DNA from 3 places in the Faecalibacterium sp. I3-3-89 genome. Region 2 is predicted to be linked to each of the others. Evidence: predicted binding sites of a transcription regulator. Region 2 holds the regulator's gene; each other region holds the start of a gene.
The links. The regulator Rex, encoded in region 2, represses fermentation and respiration genes when NADH is low (regulators of the CRP and FNR family bind a similar motif). The targets are predictions, from matches to a motif close to ATTGTTAANNNNTTAACAAT.
Positions count from the first base shown of each region.

Region 1: the regulator Rex is predicted to act here: its motif matches at 976-995, upstream of fucO (lactaldehyde reductase).
Region 3: the regulator Rex is predicted to act here: its motif matches at 3,152-3,171, upstream of MTP38_RS04195 (butyryl-CoA:acetate CoA-transferase).

Region 1 covers NZ_CP094468.1:1,081,515-1,087,731, forward strand. The annotation lists gene MTP38_RS05055 (alanine/glycine:cation symporter family protein) at 1-71, shown strand, start outside; gene MTP38_RS05060 (hypothetical protein) at 288-830, shown strand; gene fucO (lactaldehyde reductase) at 1,067-2,215, shown strand; gene MTP38_RS05070 (putative ABC transporter permease) at 2,399-3,685, shown strand; gene fsa (fructose-6-phosphate aldolase) at 3,772-4,431, shown strand; gene hisS (histidine--tRNA ligase) at 4,491-5,723, opposite strand; gene MTP38_RS05085 (MFS transporter) at 6,072-6,217, shown strand, end outside.
Region 2 covers NZ_CP094468.1:470,200-476,416, reverse strand. The annotation lists gene MTP38_RS02255 (DNA translocase FtsK) at 1-2,856, opposite strand, end outside; gene MTP38_RS02250 (ClpP family protease) at 2,989-3,675, opposite strand; gene MTP38_RS02245 (redox-sensing transcriptional repressor Rex) at 3,945-4,586, shown strand; gene MTP38_RS02240 (thymidine kinase) at 4,665-5,267, shown strand; gene MTP38_RS02235 (ABC transporter substrate-binding protein) at 5,750-6,217, shown strand, end outside.
Region 3 covers NZ_CP094468.1:880,177-886,393, forward strand. The annotation lists gene MTP38_RS04185 (radical SAM protein) at 1-201, shown strand, start outside; gene MTP38_RS04190 (AI-2E family transporter) at 293-1,570, opposite strand; gene MTP38_RS04195 (butyryl-CoA:acetate CoA-transferase) at 1,619-2,965, opposite strand; gene coaD (pantetheine-phosphate adenylyltransferase) at 3,483-3,986, shown strand; gene MTP38_RS04205 (acetyl-CoA C-acetyltransferase) at 4,078-5,295, shown strand; gene MTP38_RS04210 (enoyl-CoA hydratase-related protein) at 5,417-6,202, shown strand.

The sequences.
Region 1 (6,217 bases), 610 kb from region 2:
TGCTCCTGCTCTCCGGCACAGTGGCAAAGCTCACGAAGGAGTTCTTCGCGGGCGAAGGGGCAAAGAAATAAAGAATTACTTAGAGCGGAACACGGCAGGTGCATTTTAATGTGCATCTGCCGTGTTTTTTGTATATTGTGATAAAATACGGAGTCTGCCTTTGTGAAACAGGACGAAATATGGCTTTTGAGAGCCGAACAACTTGACAAATGGATACAGGGGGGGGTAGAATCGGAAACAGCAGAAACGCTCTTCTGCAAATTCTCAAAATCTGAGGAGGAAACGATATGAAAATCATGAAAAAATTGATGGCTTTGGCTCTGGCCAGCGCCCTCGCCCTGACCCTGCTCACCGGCTGCGGCGGAGGCGGTGGTGGCGGTGCCATTTCCGACGGTAACGGAGGAACGATAACGATCAGCGGCACCCAAAATGCTAACACAGAATTTTCCAAAGCATTTATCAATGCACAGGCATCGACTGGCATCAATATGAGCTATGAGGCGGCGAAAGGCGCAAAAGCTCAGAAATTCATGGAAGTAGTTGTCGATCTGGCGAAAAAGAACCCTAATCAAAAGCTTGATGAGCAGTTTGTGTTGAAAATACTCGATAAGGCGGGAATTGATGTTACAAAAGAGATGGTTTTCATGACCGACAAGACAAACACAACATATCAGGTGGGTGAGATTAGGGATCAGATGTCCGAATGGAAGAGTGGATTGGCTGATAAAGGCGTCTCCATTGATTACGACGGGGCAACCTTCGGATATATTGTTGCAAAACATGGTGAAGAACAGCTTATGTGCATAGTGGTTGGGTACACTGCAACTTAAGAAATAATCACATTATGGAATAAGGCGCCCTCCGGAATCACACCGGAGGACGCTTTTTTGCGGTCTGCAAGCGTGGGACTTTGTTCACTTTCTCTGCAAAAATATAAAAAAGTATAAAAATTTCATGAAAATCATAAGAAATGACATTGAAAATGTTTTAACAAAGTGGTAAAGTAGAAGCAAAGAGAGTCGTGCCTGCCGCCCGGCGGGACGCAAAATTGGGAGGTTTATTACCAATGGCTGATCGTATCGTTCTGAACACCATTTCCTACCATGGCCACGGCGCCATCGAGAACATCGTGCCCGAGCTGACAGCCCGCGGCTACAAGAAAGCTTTCGTCTGCTCCGACCCCGACCTCATCAAGTTCGGCGTCACCAAGAAGGTCACGGACCTGCTGGATGCGGCAAACTTCGCCTACGCCGTCTACAGCGAGATCAAGCCCAACCCCACAATCGCCAACGTGCAGGACGGCGTGGCTGCCTTCAAGGCCGCTGAGGCAGACTGCATCGTGACCATCGGCGGCGGTTCTTCGATGGACACCGCAAAGGCCATCGGCATCATCATCAACAACCCCGAGTTCGCCGATGTCCGCTCTCTGGAAGGCGTTGCTCCCACCAAGAAGCACGCGGTCTTCACCATCGCAGTGCCCACCACTGCCGGTACTGCGGCTGAAGTCACCATTAACTACGTCATCACCGACGTGGAGAAGAAGCGCAAGTTCGTCTGCGTCGATACCAACGATATTCCGGAGATCGCCGTCGTCGATCCCGATATGATGTCCTCTATGCCCAAGGGCCTGACCGCCGCCACCGGTATGGACGCTCTGACCCACGCCATCGAGGGCTACATCACCAAGGGCCACTGCGTCATCTCCGATATGTTCCATCTCGAGGCCATCAAGCTCATCAGCGAGAACCTGCGCGGCGCTGTCCAGAACACCCCCGAGGGCCGCGAGGGCATGGCGCTGGGCCAGTACATCGCCGGTATGGGCTTCTCCAACGTGGGTCTGGGCATCGTCCACTCCATGGCACACGGTCTGTCCGCTCTGTACGACACCCCCCACGGCGTGGCCTGCGCTATCCTGCTGCCCGTCGGTCTGGAGTACAACAAGACCGTCGCCGGTGAGCGTTACCGCGCCGTCGGCAAGGCGATGGGCGTTGTGGGCATCGACGAGATGAACGACGTCGAGGCAGCAGATGCCACCATCGCCGCCGTCAAGCAGCTGTCTGCGGACGTGGGCATCCCCGCAAATCTCCACGGCATCCTGAAGGAGGAGGACATCCAGTTCCTCGCCGAGTCCGCTTATGCCGACGCCTGCCGTCCCGGCAACCCCCGCGACACCAGCGTGGAGGAGATCGTGGAGCTGTACAAGAGCCAGCTGTAAGCTGCGCCTGAGCGCTTTACCCTTATAAAATATAGGCCGCTGTAAAATAACCTCTCGTCACGCCTGACGGAGAGGCTGCCTACGGCGGCCTTTTTGCGTGAAAATTCTGCCTTCCTCTTGCACGGGAAGCAAAAACTGCGTACAATATCCCTGTAACCATTCATATGGGAAAGGAAACACGCAATGGAGCTGAATTTTTATACCCTCTGCGTCATTTATCTGGTCTATTCATTCCTCGGCTGGGTGGCCGAGACGGTGGCAGCAACGGTGAAAGGACGTGCCTTCGTCAACCGTGGCGTGGCGTCCGGCCCGTTCTGCTTCGTCTACGGCACGGCGGCTGTGCTGATGGCCGTGGGCTTCGCCGACCTGCGTTCGGCCCCGCTGGCCCTCTTTCTCGGCTGTGCGGCGGACGCCACCGTGGTGGAATGGGTGACGGCCAAGCTGCTGGAACGGATGCACCGCCGCCGCTGGTGGGACTACTCGGACAAGAAGTTCAATCTGGACGGCTATGTCTGCCTGCAATATTCGGTGCTCTGGGGCCTGCTGGGCATGGCCAGCGTCCTATGGGGCAACGGCCTGCTGCTGCGCCTCTGCGCCCTTCTGCCGGGATGGCTGCTGCATATGGGCGTCTGGGTCATGATGACGATCGCCGTCCTCGACCAGCTGGGTACGGCGCTGGCCGTCAACCAGTACGCCGCCAGCCACCCGAAGTTGGAACAGTTCAACCTTGAGCTGGAAAAGCACTCGGACAAGCTGCGCCAGCGGCTCATCGCCCATGTGGAAAAGCGTATCCAGAAGGCCTATCCGACTGCTGTCCGGCCCGAGCCGACGGTGCAGGCTGAGAAGGCTTTGAGCTTCGGCGACCTCGTCTGGCTCTTCGTCATCGGCGCCTTCCTCGGCGATGTGGTGGAGACGCTCTTCTGCCGGGTGACGGCGGGGGTCTGGATGAGCCGCTCGAGCCTTGTGTGGGGTCCCTTCAGCGTGGTGTGGGGGCTGGCGCTGGTCATGGCGGCTGTCCTGCTGCGGGGCAGCGAGGAGCGGAGCGACCGCTCCATCTTCCTCTTCGGCTTTGTGCTGGGCGGCGCGTATGAGTATCTTTGCAGCGCCGTGGGTGAGCTGCTCTTCGGTGTCATCTTCTGGGATTACAGCGGCTTCAAGTTCAATCTGGGAGGTCGTGTCAACCTGCTCTACTGCTTTTTCTGGGGCATCGCGGCGGTGGTCTGGATTCGGTACGGCTACCCCCTCATCGCAAAGCTGATGGCAAAGCTCAAAAAGCACATCCTGCCGTGGATGACGGTGGTGCTGACGGTGTTCATGGCCGTGAACATGGGGCTTTCCGGTCTGGCGCTGGCCCGCTACGACGCCCGCACCAGCGGCCTCGCCCCGGCAAACCGGCTGGACGTCTTCCTCGACGAGCACTTCGACAATGCCCGGATGGAGCGGGTATACCCCAACGCAAAGAAGACGTAAAATTTGCAGGGGACTCTTTTCTCTCTGCCGGAAGTGTAGTAAAATAAGGGCAGAAATGTTCTCACGAAGAACGAAGGAGGACCTGTATGAAATTCTTTATCGATACCGCAAATGTGGACGAAATCCGCAAGGCCAATGATATGGGCGTCATTTCGGGCGTCACCACCAACCCCAGCCTCATCGCAAAGGAGCACAAGGACTACGCCAAGACGCTGGCGGAGATCGCCTCCATCGTGGACGGCCCCATCTCCGGCGAGGTGAAGGCCACTACCACTGATGCGGAGACGATGGTGAAGGAGGGAGAGGCCATCTATGCCCTCGACCCCAAGCACATGGTCGTCAAGATCCCCATGACCGTGGAGGGCCTCAAGGCCATCAAGGCCCTGAGCGCCAAGGGCATCCCCACCAACTGTACCCTCATCTTCTCGGCCAATCAGGCCCTGCTGGCTGCACGGGCCGGTGCGGCCTACGTCAGCCCCTTCCTTGGCCGTCTTGACGACATCAGCCAGCCGGGAATCGACCTTGTCCGCACCATCAGCGAGATCTTCGCCAACTACCCGGACATCCATACGCAGATCATTGCGGCCTCTGTCCGCAACCCCATTCATATCACCGAGTGTGCGCTGGCCGGTGCGGACATCGCCACCGTGCCCTACAAGGTCATCGAGCAGATGACCAAGCACCCCCTCACCGATCAGGGCATCGAGAAGTTCAAGGCAGACTACACCGCCGTCTTTGGCGCATAAGAGCAAAACAAAAAAGCGGCAGACCGTCGGGCCTGCCGCTTTTGCTGTATCTGGGATGATCAGAAGATCTTCACTTCGTCCTTGTCCATAAAGGCGGCACCCGCAAAGCCGGCTGCTTCCAGCTGGCCCAGCTGCTTGCCGAGCTTCTTGCCCTGCGGCAGGACGGTGACGTTGTACGTCTCGCGGAGGGTGGCGGCCCGGCTCAGGACGGCGGTGAAGTCGGCGTCCCTGCCGTAGAGCAGGGCGATCTTCTGCTTTGCGCCGGGGATCTGGTAGCCCTGCTCGAGCAGGATGCCGCAGACCCGCTCGAAGCCGATGGAGAAGCCGACGGCGGGCACCTGCGTGCCAAGGAACTTGCCCACCATGTTGTCGTAACGTCCGCCGCCGGCGACTGCGCCGCTGAACTGCGGGCAGGTGATCTCGAAGACCATGCCGGTGTAGTAGCCCTGACCGCGCACGAGGCTGGGGCAGTAGGCCACCTGATAGCGGCCCGCAGCCATGGCGTTGGCGGTGGCGAGGACATACTTCAGGTCGTCGGCGATGGCGGGGTCGGCGCAGCGGGAGGCCACGGCGTCCAGCGTCACCTCACCGGCGGCGATGAAGTCGGCCAGTGCGTTGACAGCGCTCTCGGGCAGCTGCTTTTCCAGCAGTTCGGCCTTGACGCCGTCGGCACCGATCTTATCCATCTTGTCGAAGGTGATGCAGACGGAGTCCAGCGTGTCGGCGGCAAAGCCCATGCTCTCCAGCATCCCGCGGAGGATGCGGCGGTCGTTGATGTTGACGGTGAAGCCGTCGAAGCCGATGCCCAGCAGGGCGCGGGTGGTCACGTCGATCAGCTCGACCTCGGCGTTGGGGCTTTCGTCGCCCAGAATGTCGATGTCACACTGGACGAACTCGCGCAGGCGGCCCTTCTGGGGGCGCTCGGCGCGGAAGACGCGGTCGGTCTGGATGACCTTGAAGGGGTGGGGGAGCTTGTCCTTGTTGGCGGCGTAGAAGCGGCTCAGGGGCAGGGTCAGGTCATAGCGCAGGCCCATATCCGAAAGCTCTTTCGGGTCGCCGGAGTTCAGGGCAGCGGTGAGCTTGTCGCCCCGCTTGAGCACCTTGAAGATGAGGTTCAGGTTGTCGCCGCCGTCGGACTTGTCGAGGTTCTCCATATCCTCCAGCATGGGGGTGGAGATGCGCTCGAAGCCGGATGCGCGGTAAGTCTCGAGGATCTTGCCCTGAATGTAGTCGCGCAGGGTCTGCTCGTTGGGCAGAAGGTCACGCATCCCTTTTAAGGCCTGAGTTTTCATAGTGTATGTCCTCTCTTTATAGCCCTCTCAGTCGCTGACGCGACAGCTCCCCCAAAGGGGGAGCCACTGGCGTGTCGGCAAGGCCTGCGCGGGACGCACAAGCTTACTTGAACCAGAAACGGGAGTGCCCTGCGGTCAGGACACACGACAGCGCAACATGAGAGATGATTTTTATCGCAAGTCAAGAAATTAGTGCAACAGTCAAACAGCATATTTGCGATATGCAATTCAACGCTGTTGCTGTTGCATTAAAAAGTTGAATTGCTATATAATACCCTTCTAATTATAAAGAATACTGTCTTTTTGTCAATCAAAAAGGACACACTATTCTTTGAGGTGATGCAAAGAATGCAGAAAACAAGACCTTGGGCCATCCTGGCGGCAGGGGCGGCGATACAGGTGCTGACCGGCCTGCCCGCTGCGTGGGGCGTGTTCCAGAAGCCGGTCATGGAGGAATACGGACTCAGTGAGCAGGGGGCGGGCTATGCGTTCGG
Region 2 (6,217 bases):
CTCCAGCCACTGCTGGCGGCTGATGAGGACAGCGCGAGGCTTCGCGCCCTCATAAGGGCCGATGATGCCTTTTTCTTCCATTTCGTCCATGATGCGGGCGGCGCGGGCGTAGCCCAGCTTGCAGCGGCGCTGCAGAAGGCTCGTAGACGCCTGACCGGCGTCGATGACCACCTCCACAGCCTGCTTGAGCATCGGGTCGCTGCCGCCCTCCTCATCGGAGTCGGCAGAGCCGCTGCCCTTCTTGCCGTCCTGAATGGCGTGTTTTTCCATCGCCTCGATCATGGCCTCGTCGTACTGGACGGTGGCGCTCTTCTTGATGAAGTCCAGCACCCGGCTGATCTCCTCATCCCGCACAAAAGTGCCTTGGATGCGGGTGGGCTTGGGTGCGCCCACCGGCATAAAGAGCATATCACCCATACCCAGCAGCTTTTCGGCACCGGCACCGTCGAGGATGGTGCGGCTGTCCACCTGACTGGACACGGCGAAGGCGATGCGGCTGGGGATGTTGGCTTTGATGAGACCGGTGATGACGTCCACGCTGGGGCGCTGAGTCGCCACGATGAGGTGCATACCGGCCGCTCGGGCCTTCTGGGCGATGCGGCAGATGGAGTCCTCCACATCCTTGCCGACCACCATCATCAGATCGGCCAGCTCGTCGATGATGATGGCGATGTAGGGCATCTTCTCGAGGTTCGGGTCGTTGGCTGCCAGCTTGTTGAAGGATTTGATGTCGCGGACATTGTTCTCGGCAAAGAGGTGGTAGCGGCGCTCCATCTCCTGCACCGCGCCGCCCAGTGCGCCTGCCGCCTTGCGCGGCTCGGTGACGACGGGCATCAGCAGGTGGGGGATGCCGTTATACTCCGCCAGCTCGACCACCTTGGGGTCGATGAGCAGGAGCTTGACGTCCTCGGGGCTGGAACGGAAGAGCAGGCTCATGATGATGCTGTTGACACAGACCGATTTGCCGCTGCCAGTGCTGCCCGCGATGAGCAGATGGGGCATCTTGCACAGGTCGGCCACCTGCGCCACACCGGCGATGTCCTTGCCCAGCGCGATGCCCAGCGGCGAGGTCATCCGCAGGAAGCTCTGGCTCTCGAAGACGCTGCGGATGTAGACCGGCGTTTTCTTGTGGTTGGGCACCTCGATGCCCACGGCGGGCTTGCCGGGGATGGGGGCCTCCATACGGACATCGGCCACCGCGAGGTTCAGGGCAATGTCGTCCGCCAGCGAGGTGATGCGGCTGATCTTGACGCCCGCCATCGGCTGCACCTCATACCGTGTGACCGACGGGCCGCGGGAAATGTCCAGCACACGGGTGCGGACGCCGAAGCTCTCCAGCGTGTCCACCAGCTTCTGGGCGTTGGCCTTCAGCTCATCCTCCGCGCCGGGGTCGCCCTCGTCGGGAGCACGCTCGAACAACTCGATGGAGGGGTACTGATACTGGAAGCTCTCTTCCGTCTCGGCCTCCTCTGCAGGGGCCTTCGCGGCCTGCTCCTCCGAGACGGCGGGCTTTTCCATGGCCGCCGCCACCAGCGTGTTGAGGTCTTTTTCCTCCACCGGTTCGCTGGTGATGCTGATCCAGCCGTCCTCATCCGGCTCCGAGCGGAAGGCCGCCGCATTCTCGGCGCTGACCGGCTGTGGGGCAGCCTCCGGCGCAGGCGTCGGCTCATAGAGCGGGATGCCGAAGGAGAGCGGCGGCTCCGGAGTTTCGGTCTCTTCCACCGGGGCAGCGGGCGTCACGGTCGGCGCGGCAGGCGGTTCCGGTTGGGCCGCAAAGAAATCTTCGGCGGCGGTGTCCACCGCATCCGGCACGATGGGGGTCACGGTGGCGCGGATGGGTGCACGGTGGAGCGGGTCCATCCCAAAGGTCCCGCCGGGGCCGAGGATGATCGGCTCGATGGGTTCGCTGCCGCCCTCGGTGACGGTCGTATGGTCCGGGCCGAGGTCGATGTCAAAGGGGGCGCGGGGCCGGGGCTTTTCCACCTGCACCGGGACAGGCTCGGGCTGAGACGGGGCAGGTTCGGCAGGCGCAGGTTCGGCAGGCGCAGGTGCGGCCGGCCCGCCGCCCTGCATCATCTGATGGCCCCAGTGGAAAACGCCCGCCAGCCAGCCGGGAGGCTGGATGTGGAACGCCGGAGCCTCCGGCTCTTCTTCGCTGTAGTCTTCCTCGTCCTCGGGGAAGTCGTCGTCATACCCATCGTACTCCTCCGCTTCGGCCTCTTCTGCCGCGCGGGCCGCAAGGCGCTCGGCACGGCGGGCGGCGTTCTGCTCGTGGACCGCGAGGCCCTTTTCGTGGACGCTGCCGCCCACATTGCAGAGCCACTGCCAGCACTCGGCGGGGGTGATGTCAAAGATGTACAGGCTGGCGCAGGCCGCCAGCGCCGCCATGACCAAGTTAGCGGCAGGTCTGCCGCAGAGCAGCAGGAGCGTCCCGCCCAGCACAGCGCCCAGTGCGCCGCCCGAGAGCCATGCACTCATCCCATTCTGATAGCAGGCGGCGGTCATCTGCGCGGCGGTCTGGTCGGTGGGGATGTCCGAAAAGACGATGACCGTGCCGCTGGCGAAGATAAGGCCCAGCATAAGCTTGGCGATGTGGGGCAGGAGGTCTTCGCCCCGGGTGTAGAGGATGGCCAGATAGCACAGCGCCGCCCCCACCACAAAGCTTCCACAGCCGAACAGGCCGAACAGAACGTCGTGCATCGTGCGCCATGCCGAGCTGCCCGGCACGAAGGCCAGCGCCATGAGCACCAGCCCTGCGAACAGGGTGACAAGCCCCGCTGGCATCCGGTCCTGCGACCGTTTTTTGCGGCGCGAGGCGCTGCCCCGCGCGGAAGTTCTGCGTTTTCTTTTTGCCATGATCCCTAAAACCCGTTCCTTATCCTATATATAGAAGCAGGGCGCGCCCGAGGCGGCTCTGTCGGTGACGATGGAAGAATCCCGATACGATTCGATTCTTTCATTGTACCACGGGAAAAGTCAAATGGCAATTTATTTCCCCTCGATTTCTCGGTAGAGCCACGCCAGCGCATCCGACAGCCCGCCCAGCTCGTCGATGAGCTTTTCCCGCACGGCTTTCCGGCCGTCCAGCACGGTACCCACATCCATGACCAGCTCGCCGGTGCGCATCATCAGCTCGGTGTACCGCTTTTCCGAGATGCCGCTGTGGGCCGCGACGAAGCCGGTGATCCGCTCCTGCATCTGCTCGAACCAGCGCATGGTCTGGGGTACGCCCAAGATCATCCCCGAGTGGCGGACGGGGTGGACCGTCATGGTGGCGGTGGGCACGATGAAACTCCGCTGGGCGCTGACGGCCAGCGGGATGCCGATGGAGTGGCCTCCGCCCAGCACCACCGCCGCACTGGGCTTCGAGATGCTGGCGATGAGTTCGGCCAGCGCAAGCCCGGCCTCCACATCTCCGCCCACGGTGTTGAGCAGCACCAGCAGCCCCTCGATGGCAGGGTCTTCCTGCACAGCCACCAGCTGGGGGATGACGTGCTCATACTTGGTGGTCTTCTGGCCCTGCGGGGCTTCCACATGGCCCTCCACCTGCCCGATGACAGTCAGACAGTGGATGGCGTGAGCGCCCCGGGTGCGGTAGACGCTGCCCATGTCCTCGATCTGCTCTTTTTCCAATCGCTGCTGCTCCACGGGGATATTTTTCTCTTCCTGTGCCATTCTCTGCGCCCTCCTTTTTGCTTCATTTCAGCTTGTCCGGCATTCCTGTCGGTTATGCTTCGGCAAAGATTTCTTTGCTTTTGCAAAAAATTGCGCCAAAGGATTTGACATTCTCGCTTCACGATGTATACTTTATACTAGAGATAAGATTGTCAAATAAGTATCATTATTGTACGGAAAAGTACACATCTATTCCTTGCCGGAGCGCCCTGCCGCTGCGCACCTCTCCCCCCGGCGATCCTGCGGACAAAAAGAAAGGAGAACTCCCTATGAATACTCCCGGCAAAGCTTCCCTGCCCGTCATCAAGCGCCTGCCCAAATACTATCGCTACCTGCGCACCCTGAAAAACGACGGCATCACCAGCATCTCGTCCCGCGAGCTGGCCGCCCAGATGGGCACCACCGCCTCGCAGGTGCGGCAGGACTTCAACTGCATCGGCGATGTGAATGGCCGTCAAGGCATCGGCTATTCGGTAGAGAACCTGCTGAACATCCTTGAGGACCTGCTCTTCGGCAACGGTGACCGTCTGCCCACCATCCTCATCGGCTGCGGCCGTCTGGGCAAGGCCGTGAGCCGCTTTATCACCACCGACACCAACGGCTATAAGCTCATCGCCGCCTTCGACAACGCCCCCGACGAGGTTGGCAAGGAGATCAACGGCATCCAGATCCTCCACATCGATGAGCTGGAGACGTTCTGCGCCGAGCATCACCCCGAGGTGGCCGTCCTCTGTCTGCCCCGCAGCGGCGCAGAGGAGATCAGTGGCCGTCTGGTGGCGCTGGGGATCCAGGGCTTCTGGAACTTCTCCCACTACGACCTGTCGGTGTCCTACCCCGATGTCGTCGTGGAGAACGTCCATCTCGGCGACAGCCTGATGAGCCTCGGCTACCGGCTGCGCAATCAGGACTGAGCCATCTTACTGCAAAATGCCGACCCTCTCCGTCAGGCTCTGGCTGGGAGGGTCCTTTCATGAGGAGATTTTTTCGACATGGCAAAGCTTTATTTCCGTTACGGCGCAATGAACAGCGGTAAGAGCACCGCGCTGATGCAGGTGGCCCACAACTATGAGGAGCAGGGGATGCGGGTGTTCATCCTCAAACCGAAGGTGGACACCAAGGGCAGCGGCGACCTCGTGAGCCGTCTGGGCGTCCGCCGCCCCGCCGACCTGCTGGTGCCGCCGGATATGGACCTCGTGGAGGCCGTCCGGGCCGCCAGCAGCGAGGGCAAGCCTCTGGCCTGCGTGCTCTGCGACGAGAGCCAGTTCTTTACCGCCGCACAGGCCGAGCAGCTGTTCATGGTGACGGTGGAGCTGAACATCCCGGTCATCTGCTACGGCCTGCGCTCCGACTTCTCCCTCAAGGGCTTCCCCGGCTCCACCCGTCTGCTGGAGCTGGCCCACACCATCGAGGAGATGAAGACCATCTGCGCCTGCGGCCGCAAGGCCACCTGCAACTGCCGCAAGGTCAACGGCCGCTTCGTCTTTGAAGGCGAGCAGGTGGCCATCGACCTTCAGAACGACGTCCAGTACGTCAGCATGTGCCCCCAGTGCTATTTCCGGGAGCGCCGCGCTTTCTATGCCGCCCGCCGATGATCGTTTTCCCTGATTTCATGCCGTCCGCACGCCGGGCGGCATTTTTTGTATCTTTTCTTCATCCGTGATATATCAGCCAAGGCCCGATTCGCACGTTTTTTGCGCTATTGATATATCAGTTCATGGCCGGAAGTTTCTGTCATCGTCGCTTTTGATGTATACAACGTCCATTCGGCAAAATATGACTTGGTTACAAAATTCTTGCAAATCCGGCCATTCTTTCCCTGTTGCATCCCAGTTTTCTATGCAAATCGTTGAAGTATACAAGTTGCACAGTTTTTGGCCGCAAGTTTATTCATTATGGCAATGACGTCAAAACCGTGCAAAAAATAAGCGCAATATTTGTTCGTTTTCTGCCGCTATCCCTACAATTTGCATCTTTCTTTTTCTTCTTGCCTTTGGTATCATATTTGTATACAACGGATGCTTTGCAGAGGTGTCCGTGCAAGCAGTTGTTTTTTTACATTAGGAGGAGAACGAAAATGAGCAAGGCAATTTCTCGTCGTGACTTTCTGAAGGTCTCCGGCGCTGTGGGCGCTGCCGGCCTTCTGGCCGCATGCGGCGGCTCTGGCAACGCTGGCTCTACCGCCACTTCCACTGCTGCTTCCGCAGCATCCGTGGCCGGCCTGTCTTCTGACCCCGTCACCCTGACCATGAGCTGGTGGGGCGGCGAGTCTCGTCACAACGCCTATCAGGAGGCCATCAAGGCTTTCATGGCTAAGAACAGCACCATCACCATCAACCCCACCTTCGCTGCATGGTCCGGCTGGGAGGATACCATGTCCACCAAGTTCGCAGGCGGCGTCGCTGAGGATGTCTGCCAGATCAACTGGAACTGGCTGTACAACTATTCTAAGAGCGGCCAGACCTTCATCGACCTGAACAGCGTCACGGATTACCTCGACCTGACCCAGTGGGATGAGGCCAAGCTGGCTGCCTGCAATGTGGCA
Region 3 (6,217 bases), 410 kb from region 2:
CTGCTGCGGAAGATGGTCCACGACACCGGTGCCCACAGCACGGATCTGCAGTCCCCCGAGACCGTAGACCACCTCTGCGACAAGTGTGCGGCCTATGCGGCAGACTGGCAGCCTGTGGCCGACGAGATCTGGTCTCACGTCACGCTCCGGGAGAGCCGGTACGAGAACTACAAGGACTGGAGACCCACCACCGCGAAATGACTTTATCGGTCTTTCCACTGGAATAAAAATGCGCAGAAAAGCCCCCATCTTCACCGGCTGAGGCAGCCGGGAGGATGGGGGCTTGTTCTTGTTATTCTTCGCCGGAGTCGATGACGATCTCGGTCCCGCTCTCTGCTTCGGCAGGGGCGGGAGCCGGGTCATCCGGGTCGCCGAACTCTTCATGGTAGGTTTCTACCTGCCCGAGCTGGCCGTTGCGGCGGAGGCCATGGAACACCAGCTTCTTGATGATGTCGTAGATGACGGCAAACAGCGGCACACCTACGATCATGCCCACGAAGCCCCACAGCCCGCCAAACAGCAGGATGGAGAAGAGCACCCAGAAGCTGGAAAGTCCGGTGGTGTTGCCCAAGATCTTCGGGCCGATGACGTTGCCGTCCAGCTGCTGGAGCACCAGAACGAAGAGCACGAACCAGAGGGCCTTGATGGGACTCTGGATGAGGATGAGCAGGGTGGCGGGGACCGCACCGATGAAGGGGCCGAAGAAGGGGATGACGTTGGTGACGCCGATGATGACGGATACCAGCAGAGCGCTGGGGAACTTGAAGACGATGCAGGCAAAGTAGCAGAGCACGCCAATGATGGCAGAGTCCAGAATCTTGCCGTTGATGAAGCCGCCGAACATCCGGTCTGCGTAAAGGACTTCTTCCTGAATGAGCTGCGCCCAGCGGGGCTTGAAGATGCTGTAAAGGATCATCTTGGCCTGCTTGACAAGTTTTTTGCGGCTGGCCAGCAGGTAGACCGCGACGATAAGGCCGATGAGCAGGTTCTTGAACCACATCACCACGTTTATGACGCCCACGCCCACGCTGCTCAGGATGCCCTGCAGGTTTTGGAGGGAGGGCAGCAGGGTGGTGCGCAGAGAGGCCAGATTGCTCGTGATGGCATCGTAAGCGTCGTTAAAGTAGCCCATCAGGGTCGCATTGTCCAGAAAGACGTCCTGCGTGTTGACCCACCGCATGAAGCGGGCGATGCTGGTCTGGGCCGTGTAGTAGAGGGAGGTGACGCTGGAGATGACCTGCGGCACCACCATCATCACCAGCGCGTAGACCACCAGAATGCCGAAGAGCAGGGTGGCAGCGATGGCCAGCATATTGGCCAGACCGTGCATCTTCTGGGGGAAGATGCGGTGCAGAAAGTTCTCGATGGTGTTGCACACCGGCTTGAGCAGGTAGGCGATGACCGCACCATAGATGAAGGGCATCAGGATGCCGGTCATGGTGGAGACGGCGTCGCCGAAGCCGTCGAAGCGGTAGATGAAGAAGAAAAAGAGGATGCTCAGGCTTATCGCACCAAAGCCCGCCAACATTCCGTAGATGTAGGGCTTGATGTGCGGTTTTTTGTCCATCATGTGAGACTCCATTCCTGCCGCAGACGGCAGGAGCCGATACGGCGATGTTTAGATTTTGTTGCTGCGGCGCCAGATGTGCATCTTCTCGGCCTCTTTGATGAGCTGCTCACGGAAGTCGGGGTGTGCCACGTTGATGAGGGCCTCAGCCTTCTCCCAAGTGGTCAGGCCCTTGAGGTTGACGCAGCCGTACTCGGTGCAGAGATAATGCAGGTTGGCGCGGGTGTCGGTGATGATGCTGCCATTTTCCAGCGTGGGACGGATGCGGCTCTCCAGCTGGCCGGTCTTTTTATTAAAGAAGGTGGAGGACAGGCAGATGAAGCTCTTGCCGCCCTTGGAGAGGTAGGCACCCAGCACGAAGTCCAGCTGGCCGCCTGCACCGGAGATGTGCTTGATACCGGCGCTCTCCGCGTTCACCTGACCAAACAGGTCGATGTCCACCGCATTGTTGATGGAGATGAAGTTGTCCAGTGCGGAGATGCTGCGGATGTCGTTGGTGTAATCGACGGGGGCGGACATACACTCGGGATTGTTGTTGAGGTAGTCGTACATCTTCTGGGTGCCGGCACCGAAGGCGTAGACCTGACGGCCCTTGTCCAGCTGCTTGTGTGCGCCGGTGATCTTGCCGGCCTTAGCGATGTCCACAAAGGCATCGACGTACATCTCCGTGTGGACGCCGAGGTCCTTCAGGTCGCTCTGGGCGATGAGGCTGCCGATGGCGTTGGGCATACCGCCGATGCCCAGCTGCAGGCAGGCACCATTGGGGATCTGGGGCACGACGAGATTTGCGACCTTCAGATCGACCTCAGAAGCGGGGCCGGCAGCGGCCATCTGGCCAATGGGCGGGTTGCTGCCCTCCACGATGCCGGTGACCCGGGAGACGTGGACGCAGTTCTCCATGCCGCCGAGGCAGCGGGGCATATTGGTGTTGACTTCGACGACGATCTTCTTGGCCTTCTCGCAGACAGCGCCCAGATGAGAAGCGCTGGGGCCGAAGTTGAAGTAGCCGTGCTCGTCCATCGGCGTCACCTGAAAGACGGCGACATCCAGCGGGTCGGGGCTTTCGCGGTAATAGCGGGGAAGCTCAGAATACCGGATGGGGGAGTAGAACGAAAAGCCCTGTGCGATGGCCTTGCGCTCGATGCCGCCCATATGCCAGCTGTTCCAGGTCATGTGGGCAGCAGGATCGTCGATCTGGAAGATCTCGGGCACCCACATCAGGATGCCGCCGCGGAAGTTGACATTCTCCAGCTCCGGCAGGCGCTTTGCAAGGGCGGCGTCCACGGCCACAGGGGTGTTGACACACCAGCCGTAGTCCACCCAGTCGCCGCTCTTGACCAGCGCGGCAGCCTGCTCGGCGGTCATCTTTTTCTGCGCGTACATTTCCTTAAAATCCATTATAAACCATCCTCTCCTATAATAACATAAAAGAATTGTAAATTTACCATTTACATTCCTGCGGAACAAAGATCTTTGCCGGAAATTTACCGTTCGTTTCCAGTTTTGACACCGGCTTATCACATCCCGGCGGTATCCTTGGAAACAGCAGGACGGATGCCTCCGGCAGAGGCAGACTTGCTCAACTTAGTTATAACATTAACAAAGAGCAGAATCAAGCCCCCTTTCGCAAAAAATAGCCCTACGGACAAGGTGACTAAAAATCTTAGCAATTTGTGGGGATAATTTGGTACGACAAAAACAAATTTTTTTGAAAAAAGACTTGATAAAATTTTGACAATATGGTTTACTTAATGTGTACCAAGACAAAGCGCCCCAGTGTGACGTTAATTGACTAAAAATTAACGATGTTGCGAGGGGCGTATGCCTCGATACTTGAAGCGGGAACTGAAAAGTGCTATCATGGCAACACCAAATTGCGCTTTTCCAAAGCGCGGCGATAAAGGAGACCATACCGATGGCAACAGCAGTTTACCCCGGGTCCTTCGACCCGGTCACGAGAGGACATCTCGACATCATCAAGCGGGCAGCAAAGATCAACGACCACCTCATTGTGGCAGTGCTCATCAACAGCGCGAAGAACCCTCTGTTCACCGTAGAGGAGCGGGTGGCGCTGCTGCAGGAGTGCTGCAAGGACATCCCGAATGTGACGGTGGAGAGCTTTGACGGCCTGACCGTGGAGTTCGCCAAGAAGCGCCACGCCTCGGTGATGGTGCGGGGCCTGCGGGCCGTGACGGATTTCGAAAACGAGATCCAGCTGGCGCAGACCAACCACGCACTGATGCCCGGCATCGAGACCATGTTCCTCGCCACCAGCATCAAGTGGAGCTACCTTTCCTCCACCATCGTCAAGGAGGCTGCCCGCTACGGCAGCAACATCTCCAAGTTCGTGACGCCCAACGTAGAAGCGGCCATCCACGCGAAAGTGGAGCAACTTCAGGCAGAAGGAAAGACCATCTGATCCCTTTTATCATGCAGAAAGGCTCTCGGGCCTTTTGATAGATCGTTTTACGAAAACCCCGTAAATATACACATTTCAGGAGGCTATTAACATGAAAAAAATTGTTATCGCATCTGCCTGCCGTACCGCTATTGGTAAGTTTGGCGGCACTCTGGCAAACGTCCCTGCTGCTGAGCTTGGCTCCATCGTCATCAAGGAAGCTCTGAACCGTGCAAACGTGAAGCCTGAGCAGGTCGATCATGTTTACATGGGCTGCGTCATTCAGGCTGGTCTGGGCCAGAACGTCGCCCGTCAGGCTTCCCTGAAGGCTGGCCTGCCCATCGAGACCCCCGCCGTCACCGTCAACGTGGTCTGCGGCTCTGGTCTGAACTGCGTCAACATGGCTGCTCAGATGATCGAGGCTGGCGATGCTGACATCGTGGTCGCAGGCGGCATGGAGAACATGGATATGGCTCCCTTCGCCCTGCAGAAGGCCCGCTACGGCTACCGCATGGGTTCTCCCATGGGCAAGAGCGAGCTGGTCGATACCATGGTCAACGATGCACTGTGGGATGCCTGCGGCTTCAACAAGCACATGGGCATGACCGCTGAGAATGTCTGCAGCAACGAGACCTATCAGAAGAAGTACGGCTACAGCCCCATCACCCGTGAGCAGCTGGATGAGTTCTCCTACAACAGCCAGATCAAGGCTGACAAGGCCATCAAGGACGGCGCATTCAAGGACGAGATCGTTCCTGTCGTCATCAAGGGCAAGAAGGGCGACACCGTGTTCGATACCGATGAAGGCCCCCGTCTGACCCCGGTCGAGAAGCTGGGCACCCTGAAGCCCGCCTTCACCAAGGACGGCATCGTGACCGCTGGCAACTCTTCTGCTATCAACGATGGCGCTGCTGCTCTGGTCGTCATGAGCGAGGAGAAGGCTAAGGAGCTGGGCATCAAGCCTCTGGCTACTTGGGTCGCAGGTGCTCTGGCAGGCGTCGAGCCTGAGGTCATGGGTCTCGGCCCCATCGCTGCCACCAAGAAGGTCATGGCAAAGACCGGCCTGACCGTTGATGATATGGATCTGATCGAGGCCAACGAGGCATTCGCAGCTCAGTCCATCGCAGTCGGCGAGGCTCTGGGCTTCGACAAGGACAAGCTGAACGTCAACGGCGGCGCCATCGCTCTGGGCCACCCGGTCGGCGCTTCCGGCGCTCGTATCCTCGTCACCCTGCTGTATGCTATGAAGCATCGTGGTGCAAAGAAGGGTCTGGCTACCCTGTGCATCGGCGGCGGCATGGGCTGCGCAACCATCGTCGAGATGGACTAAGTTCCCTTTGAAGGGTCACTCCGGATATTGATACCGCCCGGACAAGGGGCAGGACCGGAGACCTGTCCCCCTGTCCGGGGGCTGATTTGAGTAAGATATAACCTGATTGGAGGTTTTCACAATGGCATTTGTAAAAACCGAGGTGCAGGGCGCTGTCGAGATCATCACCATCGACCGCCCGAAGGCACTGAACGCCCTGAACCCCGAGGTTCTGGCTGACCTGAAGGCTGCTTTCGAGGCAGTCGATCAGGAGACCATCCGCTGCATCGTCCTGACCGGCGAAGGCGACAAGAGCTTCGTGGCAGGCGCTGACATCGGCTCCATGAGCACCATGACCAAGGCTGAGGGCGAGGCTTTCGGCAAGCTGGGCAATGATGTGTTCCTGATGATCGAGAGCTTCCCCATCCCCGTCATCGCAGCCGTCAACGGCTTCGCACTGGGCGGCGGCAATGAGCTGGCTATGAGCTGCGACATCCGCATCTGCTCCGACAACGCTGTGTTCGGTCAGCCGGAAGTCGGTCTGGGCATCACCCCGGGCTTCGGCGGCACCCAGCGTCTGGCCCGTCTGGTGGGCATGGGCATGGCAAAGCAGCTGGTCTACTCTGCACTGAACATCAAGGCAGACGAGGCATACCGCATCGGTCTGGTCAACGCAGTGTATCCGCAGGCTGAGCTGATGGAGAATGTCCTGAAGCTGGCAGGCAAGATCGCCAAGAACGCCCCCATCGCGGTGCGCAACTGCAAGAAGGCCATCAATGACGGCATCAGCCTCCCCATCGAGAAGGCTGTCGAAGTCGAAGAGAAGCTCTTCGGCGACTGCTTCGAGACCCACGACCAGAAGGAAGGCATGGCCTGCTTCCTGAGCCGTGAGAAACCGAAGCCCAAGGCTGTGTTCACCAACAACTAAAGGGTAAGCGACAGC